DNA from 3 places in the Dysgonomonas termitidis genome. Region 1 is predicted to be linked to each of the others. Evidence: riboswitches for the same ligand, from Rfam matches in the RefSeq annotation. Region 1 holds a riboswitch; each other region holds the start of a gene.

Region 1 (7,871 bases):
CGATCTGGGGCTGATAGAAGTGAAAGACTTTATCTCTTTTGTAGCTGTCCGTTTTCCGGCTGTGAAAACACTTTTGTCTAATATTAAGGATGAAAAAATGAAAGGTAAGAGATATAAGATAGAGTTGGCGAGGAATGTTATAAAGAATATTGACTGATTGGCACTAATCATAAGAATAAAAAGCAGGCATTTACTTTATAAAGTAAATGCCTGTTATCTTAATATATTGAAGATCATTTTTCTCTTGAGTACAGGTACCAATAGACACATCCGACTAAAACAGCCCCTCCGATAAGATTGCCCAGTGTGGCAGGAATTAAATTATGGAGAATAAAATCACGCCAAAGAATATCCGCACCCGAATAAATTGCAGCAGGAATAAAGAACATATTGGCTATGGAGTGTTCATAACCCAGAGTGACAAAGAGCATGACAGGAATCCATATACCTATACATTTTCCTATAATATCTTTTGCCGCATATCCCATCCACATTCCCAGACAAACCAGCCAGTTGGCTCCGATTCCTTTGATAAGGACGGTCATAAAGTCTTGGTTTACCTTTACTTCTGCATAGTGATGCAGGTAATGTTGCCAGGGGTCCTTGTCAAATAATCCGACTCCTGACGAGAGCAGATAAGCGACTACCTGGGAGCCAATAAAGTTAAATAGATAAGAGAGGATAAGAAGCTTAATGAGAGTAAAAGTCTTTAGCCTTCTCTCCAATAGGGGAAGTGTAAACGCTGTACAGTCACTGGTAAATAAATCTGCTCCGGTGATGGATACTATAATAAGCCCGACAGGGAAAAGCGCTCCGGCGATAAACTTAATCAGTCCGGGATTTTCTGCACCTGCTCCGGGTATTCCCCCTGCAACCATAACCGAGAGCAATCCGCCGAAGGCAATAAATACTCCTCCGAGTATGGCTATCACACTGAATTTGGATAATGGCAAATCGCTTTTATAAATGCCTGAATTGGCAAACTCCGCGGTGATTTCTTTCGGAGTGTTGTAGTTTTTCATTATTTGTCTCTTAAATTAAGAATAGAGATTATACATTGAGTCCATAGCTTTTGAAAATAACCTCCGCCTTGTTCAATTCCTGATTTGATGGAGGGTTTATATCTTTCAACTTGTATTCTTGTCCGATCTGCTCCCATTTATGTATTCCCATCTGATGAAAAGGCAGGATATCAACGCGTTCCACATTTTTGAACTGACTTACGTACCGGGCCCACTCATGCAAATCTTCCTCATTATCTGTGAAATGAGGGACAAGTACATACCTTAACCAGACCGGTTTATTTATTTCGGCGAGGTACTCTATAAAGTTGAGGGTAGGCTCAAGAGGTCTGGCAGTTAGCTCTTTGTATTTATCGGGATTTATATGCTTGATATCTAATAACACAAGATCGGTATAGGACAAAACTTCCTTTGTCTTGTCATTAAACAGAAAGCCTGAAGTATCTATGGCGGTATGTATCCCTGCGGTTTTACATAGTTTGAATAACTCCAATACAAATTCCGGCTGCAACATCGGCTCCCCACCGGAAACAGTGACACCTCCTTTAACAAATGCTTTTACTTTTATTACTTCATCTAAAGCCTGTTGAGGTGTCAGTTCATATTTGGCCTCATTTGGCCTCCATGTATCAGGGTTGTGGCAGTAGAGACAGCGCAATGGGCAGCCTTGCATAAAGAATACAAAGCGGATACCCGGCCCGTCCTTGGTGCCGAATGTTTCAAACGAGTGAATACGACCTTTCATATTGAAGAAAATCAGGCAGAAAATTTCTAACTGCCTGATTTATTAGCTTTATGTGAGATTAGAACGTAGTTGTAATTGTTCTGTTTATAACATCCAGCTGCTGCTCTTTAGTCAGCTTGATGAAGTTCACAGCATAACCGGATACACGGATTGTGAGTTGAGGGTATTTCTCGGGGTGCTCCATCGCATCAACCAATAGTTGACGGTCGAACACATTCACATTCAGGTGATGACCCGTTTGCAAGAAATATCCATCCATCAGTCCTGCAAGGTTCTGAGCCTCTTCCTCACGGTTCTTACCCAGTGTATTAGGAGTGATGGCGAATGTATAAGATATACCGTCGTTTGCATGTTCGAACGGAAGTTTAGCTACCGATGACAATGATGCTACGGCTCCTCTGGTATCGCGTCCGTGCATCGGATTAGCACCCGGTGCAAAAGGAGTTCCGTCGCGGCGTCCGTCTGGAGTATTTCCCGTTTTCTTGCCATAAACGACATTAGATGTGATAGTCAATACCGACTGGGTCGGGATCGCGTCTTTATACATTTTGCGCTTACGGATTTTTTGCATGAACGTCTCCACTATATCTATGGCAAACTGGTCTGTATTATCGTCATTGTTTCCGAAAGGAACATAATCTTTTTCCTGTATATAGTCTACCGCATCTCCGTCAGCATCCCTTACAATACGTACTCTTCCGTATTTTATGGCGGCAAACGAGTCCGCGATGATAGAAAGGCCGGATACGCCAAAGGCTTGTGTGCGTACGATATCTACATCATGCAGAGCCATTTCGAGGGCCTCATATGAGTATTTATCATGCATATAATGGATAATATTCAGTGCTTTCACATAAGTCTCGGCAACCCAGTCGAGGGTACGGTCAAACTTTTCCCATACTTCGTCAAATTCGAGATAATCGCCCGAAATCTTTTCTACCCAGTGTTTAGGCAATACCTGAGCCTTTGTTTTCTCATCTTTACCTCCATTGATAGTATAAAGCAATGCTTTCGGCAGGTTGGCACGGGCTCCGAAAAATTGCATCTGGTGCCCGATACGCATTGGCGATACACAGCATGCAATACCATAATCATCTCCCAGTTGCGGACGCATAAGATCGTCATTTTCGTATTGGAGAGAAGATGTATCGATAGATACCTTCGCACAGTATTTCTTCCATGCCTCAGGTAATCGGTCGCTCCACAGGATTGTAAGATTCGGTTCCGGTGCCGGGCCTAAATTATAGAGGGTGTGCAGCATACGGTAACTGTTTTTGGTTACCATCGTACGCCCGTTATTGGTCATTCCGCCGATCGACTCGGTAACCCAGACAGGGTCTCCCGAGAATAGTTCATTATATTCGTTTGTACGGAGGAAGCGAACAATACGGAGTTTCATTACAAAATGGTCGATCATCTCCTGAGCTTCTTTCTCTGTGATAATGCCATCTTTTAAGTCCCGTTCGATGTAAATATCGAGGAAGGTGGTCACACGTCCCAGGCTCATTGCTGCGCCATTCTGGTCTTTAATAGCTCCCAGATAACCAAAATACGTCCACTGGATAGCTTCCTGAGCATTGGTCGCGGGATTTGAAATGTCGAATCCATAATCAGCAGCCATGCGTTTCAGGGCTTTCAGTGCCTGTATCTGTGAATTCAGTTCTTCCCGAAGACGGATCAGATCATCTGTCATAACGATAGGGTCACATTCCTTGTAACGCTTTTCACGCTCGGCAATCAACCTGTCTACACCATAAAGAGCAATACGGCGATAGTCTCCGATAATACGACCACGTCCGTATGCATCGGGCAGGCCTGTTAATAAGCCGTTGCTTCTGGCGCGGCGGATACTGTCGGTATATGCCGAAAATACACCTTCGTTATGAGTTTTACGATATTTGGAAAATATTTCTGTTGTAACCGGATCGAGTTTGTAGCCGTATTCTTCAAGGCTTTGCTGTACCATGCGAAGCCCGCCGTTAGGGAAGATAGCTCTCTTGAGAGGTTTGTCTGTCTGTACACCTACTATTTTTTCCAGATCCTTGTCTATATACCCTGCGCCATAAGCATCGATCTGAGAAGGAATTCTGGTTTCAGCGTCATAAACACCTTTTTCTTTTTCAACCTTAAACATCTCGCTTAGCTTATTCCATAGCTTTGTAGTGGCATCTGTTGCGCCTTCCAGGAAAGATTCATCTCCTGTATATTCTGTATAATTTTTTAAGATAAAATCATTTATATCGATTTTTTCTTTCCACTTGGTCCCTTTAAAATCTTTATATGCTTCCATTTGTTATTATTTAAATTCAACTTGGCGTTTCAATAATTAAAAACCGGACATATAGATATATCACAAAAAGCATGCCCAATTTCTTCTAAAAAAGAATAAACATGGCTCTCGGAACTTAAGGAAACAGAAAAAATAATAATGAATCCTCACCTTGTAGTGAGAGAATCTTTTTATGGTTCTCAAGCCTTATTTCCCGAAAGCTTTTTAATTGATCAATTCTGGCAGGTCTTCTGACAATAGAAGTCAAAGATATAACTATCTGAATATAAGCAATTATTTGTATCGTATAGTACTATTTCATACATGAGACCATACTTAGGCATGGTTTAATACTATGAACATACAATAATAAGCGTATACAGCTTTATCTTCATAAAACCTCTTTAGACAATCCTTTTTTGTATTCCGGATACATAGACTTTACCAGAGTAATTTCCACGTATAAAAAAGTAGGACACAAAAAAGACCTGACAAAATTTGCTCTGGCAGGTTTTCTGACTCGTTCCATTTTACACGCCTTCCCGGATTTATCCAGTGGCATAAGAATGTGTAAAACTATTAAGAACTCACAGCAGCGGGTCTGTTCAGGATTTGCACCTGATTCCCTCTTCACCACTATCTACGAATGCAGAAAGTGGCACCAAAACAGTTGACAAAGGTAGGATAAATTTCAAAACTAATCCTAATTAATATGAATTAATTTAGAAGAATAATTCGCATCAGGTACAGGTAGGATAGAAAGCGGGTCATTTTACCTGGTTTCCGTTTGCCAGCTTAAACTTAACAACCTTCCTTTCCGGAAGGACAATCAACTCTCCTGTCTTCGGATTTCTTGACTTGCGTTCCTTCATTGTCTTTACCTGAAATGACCCGAAACCTTGTATGGTGATATTGTTCCCTCCGGACAATACTTCTATAATAGTTTCCAATACCGGGTTTAAGCTGTCGGCTATATATTTTTGGGATACCCCGGCTTTCCTGGCGGCCAGGGTTGTCAGTTGCTTCTTATTCATTCGGTTTTATTTGTTTTTGTATACGGCCCCTTTTTCTTCTCTGTTCCGGGATGCTTACAAAGATAAAGATTAATTTCACCTGTATCTTTTTTGTATGGGCTTATTATGTATTTCCACCCGTCCGTCTTCTATAATGCTTTTGATACCCTTATACAGGGGAAGCTCTTCCACTCCCGCTATTTTCAACGCGTTGAGAGTCATTTGGGCTTCCAGCAGCTCCAGGTATTCTTTCTCCGGTAAGCTTACCAGTTTATCTATTTCCGATTTTTTCTTTGCCATAGTAATCATTAAAATAAGCGTGCTTTCCTGTCAGGAAAGACAGGAAAGCACCGGTCTAACAATATTCACATCTTATCATTTGCATCCGAAATCCGCCGGAGTTTCCCCCCATAAATCATTTTTCCAGTGCAATACATCAATCTTATCTACTTCTGCAGAAAACACTTTCAAAAAGACCCCGGCTTTCTCCAGTTCCGTATTTCTCTTCCCTGATGCCGTTCTTTTGTTGTTAAACCAGGTTATAGCCGTAATGCTGTCTGTGTAAATAACCCTGGGATGGAAATCATTTTCGATGATATATTTTACAGCCGCAACCACACCCAGGAACTCGCCTATATTCACCGTTTGGTTACCTAAATCCTCCAGGAAGATTTGCCTGCCGGTACTAAGGTCGATTCCCCGGTAACGGGTCAGTTTGTTTTTTGTGGAATGGGCCGCGTCTGTAGCTATTCCATTCGATGGACGTTTCATTTCCGTTGGTTTTTATTCGACTTCGGTACTAAAAATCCATCGGCTTCCATCTGTTTAATAAGCGCTATCCCCTCCTCCTTAAATTCAGCAAGCACTGAATCCGGCTCCTCTATGTCAACGCGGGAAGCTAATATATCGAGAACTCCCTCCAGGGTACGGCTTGAATCCGATTTGCCATGCTTCGGGTCAAAGTAGACCGTCTTGTTGCCGAATGTGACTTTCAGCCTGTAGATGGCTTTCGGTACGGTCACTTTTTCTATCCGGGCTTTAAATTGCCTGGGCCGGGCCGATACGACAACGTATCCATTGCCCCGGTGCATCGCTTTAAGTTCCACATCGTATAAGATATTGGGTATGATTGTTCCTTTTAAATCCCCTGATAATACACAGATCTTTTTTCCAAATGTCGAGTTCTCCCGGACTCCCTTCAGTTTCTTTGTTTTGGAATGCCGGGATACAAATCCGATAAGTTCCCCCGTCTTTTCCGATTCCGCAAATTTGATTTGCGAGGTTTCAATTGCCATACTTCTTAATTACCTCATATGAAATCTATTGCAATCAGTTAATAATCTATAATCCAATCATTTTATCAAAAATATCAAAACAAAAATACCTTATTTAAACTATGGGAACAAATATTTCTACTGTTATTTTTTTAGCGGGGATTACCAATATATACAGGGTTGGCATATCTTTTTTACCGGATCCTTTCGTCTTCTGAAAAGTGGCTGAAACGCTCGTCGGTAGCGGACATCGAATGGATTCCCCGGCATTTCCAATACCTGTAAATCCTGCCGGGCTTATCATACAGGAAATAAATATCGTCGCTTTTCAGGTACTGTACCCCCTGGTCCGTATTTTCATCGATCCATACGGCCGGGTTTTCTATCATGGGATTTGGCCCGAGGTATAAGTTCTTCTTCTGTGGGCCTTCTACGAATATATTGTGGATTTTGATGTCTTTATCCGTGTCGTATTTCTTTGCAAAGACAGCAAAGTCATAGATATCCGTTTCAAGCAGGCTTCCGAAATGGACGGGTGCATCATGCTGTAACCTTTCAAACGCCCCGGTAATATGCTCCCTCGATTTTATTTCTTCAAGCCTTTCTCCCGTCACAGGTCCCGCTGTCACATAAACGACCCTGAATCCGTTATAGGTACTGTCCATTACCATAACATGCCCGACAATTCCGGTATTTTTAAGGATACTGTCATCCATCGGGTCTATTCCATTGCCGGCACAATCCTTAATCACTCCGGTAGCGATAACGAATATGAGCGGAATCCACCACCATATCCGCAATAGCACTGCCAGCCTGTAATCCTTTTCCGGCCAGTTATTCTGCATAATCTCTATTTTTTAAGGTTGCAACTATCGCAAAGCCCGTCGTTCTTCAGGTATTTGTACTTCGATACCTCCTTATTACAGGATGGGCATTGCTTCTTTTTATTCATTTCTTTTTTGTAGACAATTATCTCAATACTGCTTTTTGATATGCCGTACTTCTTACCCAAAAGTATTACAGCATCTTTTTTGAGGCAGGAGCCATCTTTAATCAATGTTTGATATTCATTTCTGATAATGATATTTAGTACAGAAGACGTATCGATTAAACCAAGATTATTCAAAGTTAGAAGTATATCTTCCGGAATATTTACCAGGCCTTCCAGTACCTGAATATCGGATGCGGATAGATTTTTTTTCATTTGCAAGAATGTTTTTTGTTTATTATTCCAGAGAGTAAATGGCGTTAACCGGGTTTACTTAATAATAGCCCTTGTAATAAAAATATGTTTGTATGCAGGCCGTAATTACGGAACCCCGCAGTTTTCACTAAATGCGCCAGCTGGAAGGAGCCATGGTTCTGATTCCGGGATTATTACCAGTTGGTCATAATTATAGCTTGTTGCCAGGTCAATTAATTCCTCTGTAATTGATTTATAAGCAGTCCCTGTCTGAATTAATGCAGGTAAATCATATTGCCTGTTTATCGTACACCCGAATTCAATTTCATAATCGATTATTTCCACGGCAATAAGCGGGCTAATCC
Region 2 (7,871 bases), on a different contig from region 1:
TAGTCGAATCCCCGAACTTCAAATTGCTGATATGCACCATAGGTAGTACGCATACGGGTGTTAGGCAAGAACTTTACAGCATCCTGCATATTCACGATACCTCTCATATCCAGGGTATTTGCCAATACTGTAGTTACAGAAAGCGGCAAATATTGGAGAGGTACGTTGAGTTTGCCTACTTCGTTCTTTTTCAGATTAGTACCCACAACTTCTACTTCCCGAATAGAGAAGATCGTGTCTGTCATAGTTTTATTTTGGGCAAATACATTGCCTATCATCATGGTACCGATGATTATATATAGATATTTTTTCATTTGTTTTTTGTCTTTTATTAATGCATTACTTCCCCCGTAACTTCATAGATGGCTTTTTTCTTCATTATCCCGATTTTACGGTGACCGGTTTTAAATTTGAGATGGGAAATATACAAGTCCTGTATCGCTGGATTTTCCCCCAAGCCTTTCAACTGTAGTTCCACAGTGAATCCTTCTTCTTCCAAATCATTCTTCCAGTCTTCGGCAATATCATTTTTTGCATGTTCACCAGCCACAAACATAAGAGGAGTCAGCACAACTTTCTTGAGCCCCGAAGCTTTCAGCTGCGCCAGCATGTCTTCGAAAGCGGGATACCCTTCTATCGTACCTACAAAATGATTTTTATGACCCTTGGCTTTCAGCATGTAATCAAGCATTGCATATTGAGCCGTAGTTGCATCGTATGTTCCGTGTCCTACCCAGACATAAGCTATCTTACCGTCAGTATCGTCTGTCAGTATTTCTGTCACCTTTTCATAATCCTCAGGGGTATAAAGCAAGGGATTACCTACGCGTATATCTTTAAATAAGGGTTCTATTTCGGCCACATTCTTGTCCAGTGACTCCATTTCCACTCCGTCGATAATCGTAGATGCCTGTATCAAAATATGAGTATATCCATCTGAATGTAATTGTTTCAAAGCCTCTAACGGATTCTGTTTGTTTATACCCCGTTCGCCTAAGCGTTTGATAATTATGCGCGAGGTATAAGCTTCACGCAGTTCCACTTCAGGAAATTCTTTCCTCACTTTATCATTCAGTGCATCTATGGTCAGTTCACGGGTATCGGCATGTGTAGTTCCAAAATGCACCATCAGAATAGCAGCCTTATCTCCCGGCTTCATCGTCTTGAAGAAATCGGAGTGTTCATAATTTCCGCCTCCGTGGGCAAGAACCGGTAATACTGCAATATATAATAGTATAGTTGCTAAAATATTTTTCATATATCCAGATTATTTACTGAACTTTAGAGACAAACTCACATAAAAGACCCGTCCGGGGGACAGTGTAGCGTAATTTGCCCCGAAAGGCTTGTCGTCCACGAAATCAAAAATATTTTCGATACCGAAGCCCGGTTCTACAACAAAACCGTTGAAATTCTTCAAACGATGGCGGGTCGCCACGTTCCATTGATTATATGCGCGCGCGGGATCTTTATCTCCCATATAACGGCTGCTTTGTATCCGTCCGTTAAAGTTTATGTTCGAATCTACAATCCACCATTTTTTATTCCAGTTTACATTTCCTGTACCGATATGCTTGCTGGAACGCACCAACGGCTTACCTGTATCGTAATCCTTGGAATTTACATAACTATAACCCAGCCCTATACTGAGTCCCGCACCAAGGTATGAATTCACGGAGGTTTCGAATCCGTTTACACGGGCTCTGGATGAATTGGTGTATTCCTGTTTTTTCTTTATCCCTTCATTCTTTTCATCTTGGGTTATCGTTTCGGTAACATCCCTTGTCTGGATAATATTCTTTATCCGATTGATATATCCTGTAACAGAGACTGTCAGAAAATCGTTGTGATATTCGGTATTCAATGAGTAATAATTGGATGATTCCGGCTTCAGACCGGAATTACCAAGACTTAGTGTAGAACGCGTTATGGTTCTTGTATATAATTCTTTCATATCCGGAGCGCGGAATCCGGCCGAATAAGACGCCCTGAAATTGAAATGATCGAGTGAATACATTCCCGACAACTTCGGCGTAAACCTATTTCCAAATGCTTCATTATAAACATAGCGGAAGCCGGGCACGAATTGCAGCCTGCTATCCAGCAGCTTTATCTCATCCTGCGCATATACCGAATATGTATATACATCTCTCGAACCATCTTTTGTATCCGACTGACTTTCAATATAATCCAACTGATATTGCGTTCCTACCGAAAGGCGATTGTATTTACCTAAGCTGAATATGCCTTTCAGGTTAGCGTCATAATATTTCTGTCTTCTTTCCTTCGATTCATCCCCGTTTTTATAATTACCATCATCCTTGATATATTCACGGTAATATTCAAAATTGTCGGTATATAAATCCAGTGTGATTACAGCCAGATCTTTAAGGAGATACCTTGCTCCCGCACTTATATTATAATCTTCATATTTCATATCATACGCATATGACGATACAGGCCTTTTCAGCTTCTTGTCATAGAGGCTTCCTTCTGCGTATATGCTTAGGGATTTATTCGGCCTCACAGTGAATTTCTGGCTCACCACATCAGAATAATTTGTATTCACGGCCATTTTATCTGTATCTATCAGCTTATCACCCGATGTCTCCTGCGTGTTTAACTGCCAGCCATCGCTCTGGTTACGCTGAAAGGATGTTGAAGATGAAAACCATTTGTAATTTACATCAGCGTTTATAGCCTGTGAAAATTGTCCATATCCGGCATAACGGGTATCGGATGTGATAAATACTGACTCTTTAGGATTTTCAGTAATAATATTAATAACTCCTCCCATTGCTTCCGATCCGTATAATGCCGATGCCGCACCTTTAAGCACCTCTATACGCTTTACATTCTTCATGTTTATCCGCGACAGGTCTGTATTACCCGACACATCTCCTGCAAGCTTTTTCCCATCTACCAATACAAGTATATAACGATTACTTAATCCGTTCATCTGCATATAAGAACCCATAGCCGTGGTCATGAAAGAAAATGACGGGCTGACAGCCATCATGGCATTATCGAATGTGGGAATATTGATATTCTCCAGTTCCTTTTTGGTAATCATATCCATTGCTACAGGGGTATTCTTTAGTCTGTTGTGCGTACCTGTACCTGTAATTACTACTTCATTTAACTTTAGAGGTGATTTCCTTAAGATAAATAAGATATCACCCCGGGATGAAGCAACATCAATCTTATCTCCATTGTAGTCGAGAGCAGATGCTCTTAAAGTGTGTTTTCCTTCGGGTACTCTCTGCAAACTAAACTCTCCGTTCTCGTCCGTCGAAGTTCCCAGTGTGGTGTATTCGATCCATACACTGGCACCCGCAACAGGGTTCTCATTTTCATCCACGACTTTTCCCTTTAAGGTCATTTGGGCAAATGCCATGCTTACAATACAGCACAGGATGGCTGTAACCAATACTTTTTTTCTCATTAAAATGCGAAGTATAATGTTAGTAATTATATTCTTGGCCCCGAGAATATTTAATTTATTGTATGCTAGGCAGGTTTCCTGACTTACTCCATCTCTGAACGGCCTTCCCGACATTCAGTTAACAGTGAGCAGTTAACAGTCAACAAAGAATTGATAACAGTTGACTGATGCATGATAACTTTCAATCAGTGGTATTTGGTCTTGTTCAAAGACTTTTTTCAGAAACATTGTTAACTGATGACTGTTAACTGTTAACTGAATAGAGCTTACAGTAGCGGGCACTGTTCCGGAATTTAACCGGATTCCCTTTTTATGTAAAAGACGGATGTCTGTTTACATCACCTTAGCGGCAGCAAAGTTAATTTTTTTAAATATCAGAAAAAAGTATTTAAGGAAATAATTTGCAAGTATATTATTTTCTATACACCGATACGGGTTTCATATCCCATATTTTATACTTTTGCTGAAGAAAAAGAAGAATCATGACATATACATCCAATTTCCTTATCTCGGCGATAGCTTCCGGCTCCGGTAAAACTACAGTTACTTTAGGTTTATTAAGAGCACTCCGGAACAGAGGGCTGAACATACAACCCTTTAAATGCGGGCCGGATTATATAGATACGAAATATCACGTCCTGGCGGCAGGAAAGGAATCTGTCAATCTCGACCTGTTCTTATCGTCGGAAAGCCATATAAAGTATTTGTATAATAAATATTCGTCGGATAAAGATGTCTGTATCACCGAAGGTGTCATGGGGCTATTCGATGGATACGACCGCATGAATGGAAGCAGCGCGCAAATAGCAGAGAAACTGGATATACCTGTCATATTAGTCCTGAATGCAAAATCGATGGCCTATTCGGCAGCGGCCCTGCTCTATGGCTTCAAGAATTTCTCCGATAAGATAAATATTACAGGCGTCATATTCAATTTTGTAGCTTCCGAAAGCCACTACAATTTCTTAAAAGATGCCTGCCACGATGCAGGACTTGAGCCATTGGGCTATCTGCCTAAAAATACTGATATAGAAATACCGTCCCGCCATTTGGGATTGAATATCGACGAACAATACCGCTTCGATGATTTCGCCGACAAGGCTGCTGCCCTGATAGAAAAACATATAGACATAGACAGGCTACTGTCCGTTACAGCAAAAAGAGAATCGGATGCAGGAGTAATAAAAGAAATTAACGTACCCTTACAGGGGTTAAGGATAAGCGTAGCCCGTGATGCGGCTTTTAACTTCATGTATCATGAAAATATGGAATACCTGAAAAGGATAGGCGCTGTGTCTTATTTCAGCCCGCTGCACGACAAGCATCTGCCTGAATCTGATTTTGTCTATCTGCCCGGAGGATACCCGGAGTTATATCTTAGCGAATTAAATAATAACCGGACGATGCAGGACAGTATCTGCCATTACGTTGAAGCCGGAGGTAAAGCACTCGCCGAATGTGGTGGCATGATGTACCTTTCATCATCCATTTCCGATGAAGACGGTACTGAATACGCGATGGTAAATATTTTCGACCAAAAAGCCACAATGGAGAATATGAGGCTCAAACTGGGTTACAGGCAATTCGAATATAACGGCGTATTACTCAAAGGACACGAATTCCACTATTCTTCCATAAAAAGCGAACAACAAAGCGTTGTACAACAATACACAGCCAAAGGGCAACCCACAGATACCAAACTATTGCGCTATAAGAATGTCATCGCAGGTTACACGCATCTGTACTGGGCAGATATGGATAACCTGATGGACTTATTTTAAAACCGGTGACTATTAGGCATCCATTTAGTTACTATATTTGTAGAAATATATAACGGATGGCTATAGATATTATTCTTACCATAATAGGCGCGATACTCATTATCACGGGTATAATCGGCTGTATCGTACCCGTATTGCCGGGCATTCCGCTCAGTTATGCAGGTATTTTCCTGTTACACCTCACATCGAAGGTTGAATTTTCCTCCCGGTTTCTAATCATATGGGCCATTGTTGTCATCATTGTACAGATACTGGATTTTTATATCCCTATATGGGGTACCCAGAAATTCGGCGGAGGAAAGAAAGGTATTTGGGGTAGTGCAATAGGAATTATCTTCGGTCTGTTCTTTCTTCAACCCTTCGGTATCATCCTTTTCCCATTTCTAGGAGCTTTCATCGGAGAACTGATAGACGGCAAAGAACCGAAACCCGCTCTTAAAGCCGGATTTGGAGCCTTCATTGGATTTATGGCCGGAACAGTAATGAAACTGGCTGTAGCTTTCATTCTTGCTTTTTACTTTTTTAAAGAGGTAATTGGTATCTTTTTCTGAAGCTTTTATAGAGTCTGTATAGGTAGCCTTCTCAGGTTTTAACATTTGAGACGGTATACTTTCCAAATGTTAATTAACAGTTTTAAAATACAACTAAGCTAAACGATGCTTATATTTGTATGTATTATAGAGAACCTTTAATTAAAATTAAATCATTATGCTAATGAAAAAACTCGTTCCTTTGTTTTCTCTGGCAGCTATGGTGCTGATAACATCGTGCAGCGAAACGGAACCAACTGTGGAGAAACCCTACAACCAAGGTATAAACATTACTCCTATCCCGCTAGAACTGACACAAAAGGAGGATACTTTTAAACTTTCAAAAAGTATAGTTTTCGTCTCCGGTAATGCAGATATAGATAAGGTCGCTGCTTATTTTTCCGCAAAGATAAAGGCTTCGACAGGCTACGATATCAAAACGGTAAAAGATAAACCGGCTTCCGGCTATATCGATCTGAGTATCACTCCTGAACTGGATGTCAACGACGAAGGATATACATTAGACATAACTAATCAGGGCATAGACATACAGGCAAAAACACCTCAGGGATTATTCTACAGTATGCAAACGGTTATGCAATTGCTACCGGCCGAAATAGAAAGCCCTACTCTGGTAAAAAACATAGCCTGGAATATTCCGGCCGTGACAGTGAAAGATGAACCCCGTTTCAAATACCGAGGTCAACATCTCGATGTATGCCGGCACTTTGTCGATGTAGACTTTCTCAAGAAGCAACTGGATGTACTGGCTATGTTTAAAATCAATAAATTCCACTGGCATCTGACAGAAGACCAGGGTTGGCGCATCGAGATAAAGAAATACCCTAAACTGACTGAAATGGGATCTGTCCGTACCGAAGGTGAAGGAAATACCTATGGACCGTTCTTCTACACGCAGGAACAGGTGAAAGAAGTAGTAGCCTATGCCAAAGAACGGTTTATAGAAGTGATACCCGAAATAGAACTTCCCGGTCATGCTGTGGCGGCATTACATGCTTATCCGGAATTATCATGCACCGGAAAACCAATCGAAGTGCGTAACATCTGGGGTGTTGCAAATGATGTTTTCTGTGCAGGAAACGATTCAGTATTTCAGTTTCTTGAAGATGTGATTGCCGAAGTAGTTCCTTTGTTCGAAAGTGAATATTTCCATATCGGCGGCGATGAATGTCCGAAAATACGCTGGGAAAAATGCCCTAAGTGCCAGGCCCGTATCAGGGAACTTGGATTGAAAGGCAATAAAGAACACAGTGCGGAAGAGATGCTTCAAAGCTACTTCGTTCAGCGGATAGAAAAAGTTCTGTTGAAACACAACAAAAAAATGATAGGCTGGGATGAGATACTCGAAGGCGGACTTGCTCCATCTGCAACTGTAATGAGTTGGCGGGGAGAAGAAGGCGGTATCGCTTCGGCAAATATGGGACATGATGTAATTATGACCCCGGGAGCATGGCTGTATGTGGATAAATATCAAGGAGATGCTAATCTTCAGACAGTAACTATAGGCGGACTTCTGACTTTGAAGAAGGTATATAATTACGAACCCGTTCCTGAATCAATTGCCGATGACAAGAGACATCACATACTTGGAGCTCAGGCGAATATGTGGAACGAATATAATTATACCGGTGAGGAGATGGAACTCGACATGTATCCGCGCGCTATAGCCCTGTCTGAATTGACATGGTCCGCAAAGGAAAATAAGAACTATGAAGATTTTGAACGACGTATCGACAACCAACGTGTACGTCTCGATATGCACGGAATCAATTACTACATACCTATGCCGGAGGATAAAGGCCCTTATACGATAAAATACTGGGGTGACTCTGTCAGTGCGCCATTCTCGTGTAATTTCGTAGCATTTACAGATCAGGCAACACTTGACTTCAAGACAACCGAACCGGCCAGAATGGTTTATACGACAGACGGCAGTGAACCTACACTAAAATCGGAAGTATTTACAAAACCGTTGACATTCACTGAAAATACGACACTGAAAATACGTTCGGTACTACTTTCCGATAAAATGAGCCCTGTACGCACTATTACAATAGAAAAACAGACATACGCCCCTGCGGTAGAAAAGGAGAA
Region 3 (7,871 bases), on a different contig from region 1:
TATTGCCCCTTTTACTCCCGTACCCAGCAGGGCGTCGATAATGACAGTATTCCCGCTTATATTCTCTAAATCACTGCTGGTGACGCCGGAGGGCAGGCGCTCCAGATTATATCTGCACTCCTCGGTGAGTTGTTCTTTATCAAATGCCATATGCACAGAACAGTTGTATCCTGCATGGTACAGGATACGGGCTACGGCCAGTCCGTCACCACCGTTGTTACCTTTTCCGGTAAGGAAGAGCAGGGGATAATCTTTCTCTACATTGTTGCATATCCATTGTGCGATGGAATTGGACGCTCTTTCCATTAATTCTATCGAACTGATAGGTTCATTTTCGATAGTATGCCGGTCAGCTTCCTTTATTTGTGCGCCTGTTAGTATTTTCATATATCAAAGGTTTATATTATCGGTTAACAATCAGCAGTAAACAGTAGCTGATGACTTATTATTTTAAAATTACGACTTGTTAAAACTTGACAAACTTTACACTTTTCAGTAAACAGTCAGCAGTGAACAGTAAACAGTCATCAACTTGTATCTCGTGTCTTGTCTACTCGTATCTCATATAACTTTCAAATTTTATTTATATAACTTATTTAGTATAGATAAAGTTCTAAATGATTCCTTACAAAAAATTGACTAAAAGAAAATAACTTCCCCGCCATCCGAATCTGCAAAATCTTTCAGTAAGGATTGCATATATTTTACGGCTTCATCCAAACCCTCTTTTCCGCTATATCCGTTTATAATAGCCAGAAAACTTATTGTGCTTAGTTCTATCTTTGTCCGCTCATTGTCACTTGTCGGTGTTCCCACACCACCGGTAGCATCGCGATATACCGGGATTCCTTCAATATTCAGCATACCCCGCCCGATCCCTTCATAGGGTTCATCGGTCATCCCGACACCTAATGTCAGCGTGTTGCCTTTTATCTTATCTGCATCGAATCCTCCGATAGAATAACCTGTACGGATAGAAACCAGATTAATGAGGTCTACCAGTGTATCTATCTGATACAAGGGCAATTCTCTGACTATTCGGCGGCAAAGGGCTTCAGACGATGGACGGTAGCGGTTCGGGTCTTTTCCGAACTTTTTATATGCTGCACGGGTAGCGGCGATAGCCGGATTCTTCTTTATATCTTCTATCTGGTGATTTGCCTTGTATTCAGCGACACAGTTATCTATGAGTTTCCATAATTCCTCATTGTGAGGGGTATTCTTTACTTTGGCACAAATGGCTGCTCCGGCAAAAGCGGGGCAGGATTTCCTTATTTCCTCCGACACCTTTATTTCTATCATTCTAATAATATATCTCGATTAACAGAATTTCAAAGTTACAATTTTCGTATTGTATAACCTCAATAAAAAGCTATCTTTGTAACTGTTTTGGTGATGTAAACAGATACTCGTCTTTTACATGAAAAGGGAATCCGGTCAGAATCCGGAACAGTGCCCGCTACTGTGGTCTCTATTCAGTTAACAATGTTTCTGAAAAAAGTCTTTGAGCAATACCAAATACCACTGTTTCACAGTAATCAGTGATACAGTAATCAGTTAACAGTTTTTTTGACTGTTTACTGATAACTGCTAACTGTTTACTGAAAATGGGAAGGCCGTTCAAAGATGGAGCAAGTCAGGAAACCTGCCGGACAAAATATTCGGTTTTTATATCCCCGGGGTCAGGGGTGTATTAAAATACATAAGAACTAAAATATCAGAGGATCTAAAATAATGACGAAAAGGCTCAATCCCATCATGTTTGCGGGAACAGGCAGTGATGTAGGTAAAAGTATTATTACATCGGCCTTTTGCCGCATATTTCTGCAAGACGGTTATCAGCCGGCTCCATTCAAGGCGCAGAATATGGCTCTCAATTCATATGCTACCCCCGAAGGGCTTGAAATAGGACGTGCGCAGGCCGTTCAGGCCGAGGCTGCGGGTGTTCCCTGCCATACCGATATGAATCCTTTGTTGCTGAAGCCTACGACTGATAAGGTCTGTCAGGTCGTGTTGAATGGCAAACCGGTGGGAAACCAGCATGCTTATGAGTATTTCAGGGTGGAAGGGCGCGAAGAATTACGGAAGGAAGTAAATGATGCATTCGACCGTCTGGCCCGGCGGTACAACCCTATTGTAATGGAAGGGGCGGGCAGTATCTCCGAAATCAATCTGCGGGCTGTGGACCTTGTGAATATGCCGATGGCGATACATGCCGGGGCTAATGTAATATTGGTAGCGGATATAGACAGGGGCGGAGTGTTCGCTTCGGTGTATGGTTCTGTAATGTTACTTACTGAGGAAGAGCGCAGGTATGTGAAAGGTATCCTTATCAATAAGTTCCGGGGTGATATCAGGCTTTTCGAATCGGGAGTGAAAATGATTGAAGACTTGTGCGGTATTCCTGTTATCGGGGTGGTACCTTATTATAAGGATATATATATTGAAGAGGAAGATTCAGTGATGCTGCAAACCAAGAACTTGCAGGCAACACATGGCAAGGTGAATGTGGCTGTTATCCTGCTTCGTCATTTATCCAACTTTACCGATTTCAATGTGCTGGAACGTGATCCCCGCGTACATCTGTATTATACCAATAATACGGATGAAATAGAAAAGGCGGATATTGTGCTTGTTCCCGGAAGTAAGAGTACTCTTTCCGACCTGTACGAACTGCGTCGCAACGGTGTAGCACAAAGTATTGTGAAAGCACATAAGAACGGAGCTACGGTAGTAGGCATCTGCGGTGGTTATCAGATAATGGGGCAGGAGGTATGTGACCCCAATCATGTGGAAAGCAATATTGAGCGCCTGCCCGGATTGGGCTTGCTGCCTGTAACTACGCAGATGGAAGGGGAGAAAGTGACCCGTCAGGTGAAGTTTTCTTTTCTTGGTTCTGATACTGTTTGCGAAGGATATGAGATACATATGGGGGCGACTGTCCCTGTCGGGAATGCAGGTCTTTCGCTGCTGAATAAGCTGGAAGGCGGCCGTACTGACGGCTATTTCCTGAATGAGAAATGTTTTGGTACATATATACATGGTATTCTTGATAATGGGGCTGTCATAGATTATCTGTTAGCTCCTTATGCCGCAAAGTTGTCCGATGTGCCATTCGACTTCAAGGCGTTTAAGGAAGAACAATACGATAAACTTGCCGACCATGTGCGTAAGCATGTAGATATGGAACTGGTGTATAAGATAATCACCCCCTCCTGCCTCCCCCAAAATGGGGAGGTAACAGAGGATGGTATTGACCAAAAGCCCCCTCTGTCGGAAGGGGGTTGGGGGAGGTGGCAATGATTGACGGACACGGCGATGATATATATACTCACGGAAAGAAGATTGTAAGCAATTTCAGTTCCAATATACGCAGCGGGCAGGATTTATCCGCCTTGCAGAATCATCTATGTGCTCATATCAGTGCTATACATTCTTATCCCGAACCCGGTGCATCCTCTCTGGTTGAATTGTTGGCTGAGAAATACAAGGTTAATACGGGTAATATATGTGTAACCAATGGGGCGACAGAAGCTATTTATCTGATCGCTCAGGCGTTTAATAATGCCAAATCGGCTATAATATACCCTACTTTCAGTGAATATGGCGATGCCGCAATTATCAACAATCATACAATATACTGGTCAGCATCTCTTGATAAAGTACCTCAGGATGCGGGTTTGGTATGGCTTTGCAATCCGAACAATCCGACGGGTACGGTAACGGATAAAAATATACTGAAAGCATATATTGAAAATCATCCGTCTCAATATATTGTTATCGACCAGTCGTATGAGCATTTCACAATCAGGGACTTATTTGATATTGAAGAAGCTGCGCAATATAAGAATGTGATATTATTGCATTCCATGACAAAGCATTTTGCCATACCCGGACTGCGCCTGGGGTATATTACGGCACATGCGGATACTTTGGCTCAGGTAGCAAAATACCGTATGCCGTGGTCTGTAAACGGATTAGCGGTTGAAGCCGGAAAATTCTTGTTGAATGGCGGTCTGGAGACAATAAACATCAATGAATATCTGCGAGAAACAAAACAATTACAGGAATCTTTAGGGAAAATAGAAAAATTTCTTGTACAACCTACTGATACACATTTCTTTTTGTGTAAATTTGAAGATGGGAAGGCATCCATGTTGAAAAAGTATCTTATAGACAAGCATGGGATTTTAATTCGCGATGCTGCCAATTTTTACGGGCTGGATGAGCATTATTTTCGTATTGCCACACAGTCGTTTGAGGAGAATATAATATTAATTAATGCAATAAAAAATGCCCTTACAGACCTCTCCTGAAGAGGGGTTTCCCCCTTTGGAGGCTAGGGGCCGTTACTTGTATGGATTTGAATCTGCTATATATTCTGCTCCCCCTGCTTTTGGGATGGATTATCGATAAACTCATCGGTGATCCTGCCTGGCTGCCGCATACAGTGGTAGCAAAGGGTAAGATAATAGCATGGGGCGAAAAAATATTGAATAAGGGGAAAAGCAAAATGCTGAAAGGAGGATTATTTTCCATAGTCCTTATTCTTTCCTGCTATTTCCTTATTTATTTTATAATTGAGGGCCTAAATGATATTTACCCCTGGCTTTCCATCGTATTTTCTACAATCATTGTGTTTTATTGCCTTGCCGGAAAAACGCTCATTGATGAAGTAAAGAAAGTGTTTATCGCAGTAGATTCATCGGTAGAAGAGGGCAGGATACAGGTTGCACGTATTGTAGGACGCGATACATCTAACCTGTCACCGCAGCAGATCCGTACGGCAGCATTGGAAACCCTGGCCGAGAACCTGAGCGATGGAGTTATAGCTCCACTATTCTGGTATATGATACTGGGAGTTCCGGGTATGTTTGCCTATAAGATGATAAATACGCTGGATTCGATGATAGGTTATAAGAATGAGCGATATAAAGAATTCGGTTGCTGGGCTGCGCGGATCGATGATGCCGCCAATTATATTCCCGCCCGTCTTACCTCTCTACTGATGATCATAGTTAGCGGAAGACTTTCATTGTTTCCGTTTATCGAAAAGTTCGGAGGACAGCATGCCAGCCCCAACTCGGGTTATCCCGAAGCCGCTTTGGCTGGGATTCTGGATTGTCGTTTCGGGGGTCCCAATACCTATTTTGGAGAACTGGTAGATAAGCCCTATATAGGTTATAAAGAAAAAGAATTGACTACCGCCGACATGAAAAAAGCCGTACAGGTAAATATATGGACTGAAATATTGATGGTGGCTTTGATTGTAGCGATTGAAACTATTTATTATATAAATTTTAAGTAATTTCGCCCTTTGGGCAATTACAAGTTACGAGTAGGAAGTAATAAATTTTTAGCATGCTAATATACCAGGCATTCGTAAACCAGAACCTTATACACAAGTATACTAAAAGCTTGTAACTTGTAATTGCCCAAAGGGCGAAGTAACTTGTAACTAAAACATTATAATATACTTATGAAAATCTATACCCGCGGGGGAGATAAAGGCAAAACCGGAATTTTTGGAGGGCAGCGTGTCGATAAAGATGATGTACGCATCGAAGCCAACGGCACAATCGATGAACTCAACTCGGTGATAGGAGTTGTAAGAGCCAATCTTCCGGCAGACCATGAATGGCAACCTCTTTTATTTAAAATCCAAACCGAAATGATGTCTGTAATGTCCCAGGTGGCAACCCCTTCTGCGATCAGGGATACTAATACAAATACATTGGATGAGAATTTGGATAAACTTTGCGAGGAATGGATGGATCGAATGACCGATGAGATGGGGCCCAGCGAAACTTTTATCCTGCCGGGCGGCACTATTGTCTCGGCACACTTACAACTGGCAAGGGCTGTCGCCCGACGTGCGGAACGCCGTCTGTGGACATTGAATAAGCAGGATGAAGTTCCGGCTGTTGTTATGCGATTTATTAACCGTCTGTCCGATCTTTTCTTTACTATGGCGAGATATGATATGTATAAGGCCGGAAATATAGAGGAACGCTGGAAAGACTTTTTATACAAAAGAAAGAAAACACCCCCTCCAACCTCCCCAAAAAGGGGAGACATTTAATACATCTCCAAATAATATCTATAATGAAACAACAAATATCCCATTCGGACGCAGTACCCCCTCTTTTGGAGGGGGCAGGGGGAGGTGCCATCCTTATTACCGGAGGGCAACGTTCGGGAAAAAGCAGTTACGCGCAGAAGCTGGCATTGTCCTTGTCCCCAAATCCTGTCTATCTCGCTACTTCCCGTGTATGGGATGATGAACACCGTAAGCGTATCGAACGGCATAAAGCCGAACGGGGCTGTGAATGGACTAATATAGAAGAGGAAAAAGAACTGAGCCTGCATGATTTCACAGGACGGGTTGTGCTGTTAGATTGTGTGACCCTGTGGGCAACAAACTTTTTCTTCGATATGCAGGCGGATGTTCAAGCCTCTTTACAAGCATTGAAAACAGAATTCGATAAACTGATAGGACAGGATGCCCGGTTCATCATTGTCACCAACGAGATAGGTATGGGTGAGATGTCGCAGAATGATGTGCAACGCAAGTTTGCTGATTTGCAGGGATGGCTGAATCAGTACATTGCGGAAAAAGCTGGCAAGGTTTACCTGATGGTTTCAGGTATCCCATTGATGATTAAGTAAAAAAAGACAAACAATGAATATAGCGGATATCACTACTATGCGGCTTGCTAACCAGCAACTTGTTAAGACCAGATATAAAACTCCACGTGAAATAGTATCATGGATGGGCGCCATGCAGGCCCAGGATTTCAATATGGCAAAATGGGGTGTTGGTGTGCGGCTCCCCGGAATAACCGATAAGCAGGTGGAAAAAGCTGCGGATGACGGCGAGCTTATCCGTACTCATATTTTACGTCCTACATGGCATTTTGTGTCACGCGATGATATACATTGGATGCTTCAATTAAGTGCCCCCCGGGTAAAGTTGGCTATTCGTTCAAGTGATAGAGATTTGGAGCTTTCCGATGATTTGCTGAGGAAGACAAGCTCTATTATCCGTAAAGCATTGGAAAGGGAAAGTAACCTGACTCGTCAGGAACTTGGCACAATATTGAAAAAGGCGGATGTTGAGTGTGATAGCCGCCGTTTGAGTCATATTATGTATCATGCCGAATTAGACGGTTTGGTGTGTAATGGTGCGGTAAAAGATAAGAAACAGACATATGCCCTGCTGGAACAACGTGTGCCAAAGACTTCGAACTATAATGTCGATGAAACATTGTACCGTTTAGCATATAAGTATTTTCAGAGCCATGGTCCGGCAACAATACAGGATTTTATCTGGTGGTCGGGATTGACGGCTTCTGAAGCAAGAAGTGCTTTAGCATTGATAAAGCCGGATTTTATATTCGAAACGGCGGGTGAGCAAACGTATATATTTCATCAGTCTTCATCGGATTACAAGCACAAAGACCATGTTGTGCATTTCCTTCCGGCATTCGATGAATTACTGGTCAGTTATAAAGACAGGAAGGAAATTCTGGCTCTTATTCATCATAAAAAGGTGATAACAAGCAATGGCATATTCAAACCTGCTATTTTCTATAATGGGGAAATAATAGGCGTGTGGAAGAAAGTTTCCGGTAAGAACGGCGTATTATCCGAGACCGACTGTTTTTCACAACCTGACAGAGCTTTGAGCAAACTGATAAAAAAAGCGTCGGATGACTTTGACTCTTATATGAAATAGCCTTAGTGGTGATGAACAAAAACCATATAGATTCCCAGAATAGCATACAGGGTGGTTATCAATATAATCATGAAGCTGTTTATCAGAACCAGTACCCCTGATTTCAGATTGGAGATGATCCTGTTGTCGTCAT

What was found. A riboswitch is a leader RNA that binds a small molecule or an ion and turns the genes downstream of it on or off. The one in region 1 is predicted to bind cobalamin.
Region 2: it holds a riboswitch for cobalamin, as region 1 does, so the genes downstream of both, ACYQ3L_RS14720 (TonB-dependent receptor) here and pflB (formate C-acetyltransferase) in region 1, are expected to answer to the same signal.
Region 3: it holds a riboswitch for cobalamin, as region 1 does, so the genes downstream of both, ACYQ3L_RS14405 (cobyric acid synthase) here and pflB (formate C-acetyltransferase) in region 1, are expected to answer to the same signal.

What each region holds. Positions count from the first base shown of each region.
Region 1 covers NZ_BAAHYD010000001.1:945,083-952,953, forward strand. The annotation lists gene ACYQ3L_RS03635 (DEAD/DEAH box helicase) at 1-157, shown strand, start outside; gene ACYQ3L_RS03640 (formate/nitrite transporter family protein) at 234-1,022, opposite strand; gene pflA (pyruvate formate-lyase-activating protein) at 1,051-1,767, opposite strand; gene pflB (formate C-acetyltransferase) at 1,826-4,057, opposite strand; cobalamin riboswitch at 4,525-4,717, opposite strand; gene ACYQ3L_RS03655 (HU family DNA-binding protein) at 4,804-5,070, opposite strand; gene ACYQ3L_RS03660 (hypothetical protein) at 5,146-5,349, opposite strand; gene ACYQ3L_RS03665 (ribonuclease H family protein) at 5,425-5,820, opposite strand; gene ACYQ3L_RS03670 (hypothetical protein) at 5,817-6,344, opposite strand; gene ACYQ3L_RS03675 (hypothetical protein) at 6,518-7,168, opposite strand; gene ACYQ3L_RS03680 (hypothetical protein) at 7,174-7,527, opposite strand; gene ACYQ3L_RS03685 (phosphoadenosine phosphosulfate reductase domain-containing protein) at 7,633-7,871, opposite strand, start outside.
Region 2 covers NZ_BAAHYD010000002.1:2,528,835-2,536,705, reverse strand. The annotation lists gene ACYQ3L_RS14730 (TonB-dependent receptor) at 1-314, opposite strand, end outside; gene ACYQ3L_RS14725 (sirohydrochlorin cobaltochelatase) at 332-1,258, opposite strand; gene ACYQ3L_RS14720 (TonB-dependent receptor) at 1,268-3,445, opposite strand; cobalamin riboswitch at 3,497-3,806, opposite strand; gene ACYQ3L_RS14715 (cobyrinic acid a,c-diamide synthase CobB) at 3,928-5,226, shown strand; gene ACYQ3L_RS14710 (DUF456 domain-containing protein) at 5,283-5,777, shown strand; gene ACYQ3L_RS14705 (family 20 glycosylhydrolase) at 5,941-7,871, shown strand, end outside.
Region 3 covers NZ_BAAHYD010000002.1:2,444,541-2,452,411, forward strand. The annotation lists gene ACYQ3L_RS14395 (NAD(P)H-hydrate dehydratase) at 1-387, opposite strand, end outside; gene ACYQ3L_RS14400 (B3/B4 domain-containing protein) at 640-1,302, opposite strand; cobalamin riboswitch at 1,374-1,667, shown strand; gene ACYQ3L_RS14405 (cobyric acid synthase) at 1,735-3,303, shown strand; gene ACYQ3L_RS14410 (aminotransferase class I/II-fold pyridoxal phosphate-dependent enzyme) at 3,300-4,316, shown strand; gene cbiB (adenosylcobinamide-phosphate synthase CbiB) at 4,358-5,308, shown strand; gene ACYQ3L_RS14420 (cob(I)yrinic acid a,c-diamide adenosyltransferase) at 5,480-6,082, shown strand; gene ACYQ3L_RS14425 (bifunctional adenosylcobinamide kinase/adenosylcobinamide-phosphate guanylyltransferase) at 6,106-6,669, shown strand; gene ACYQ3L_RS14430 (winged helix DNA-binding domain-containing protein) at 6,683-7,738, shown strand; gene ACYQ3L_RS14435 (DUF3667 domain-containing protein) at 7,741-7,871, opposite strand, start outside.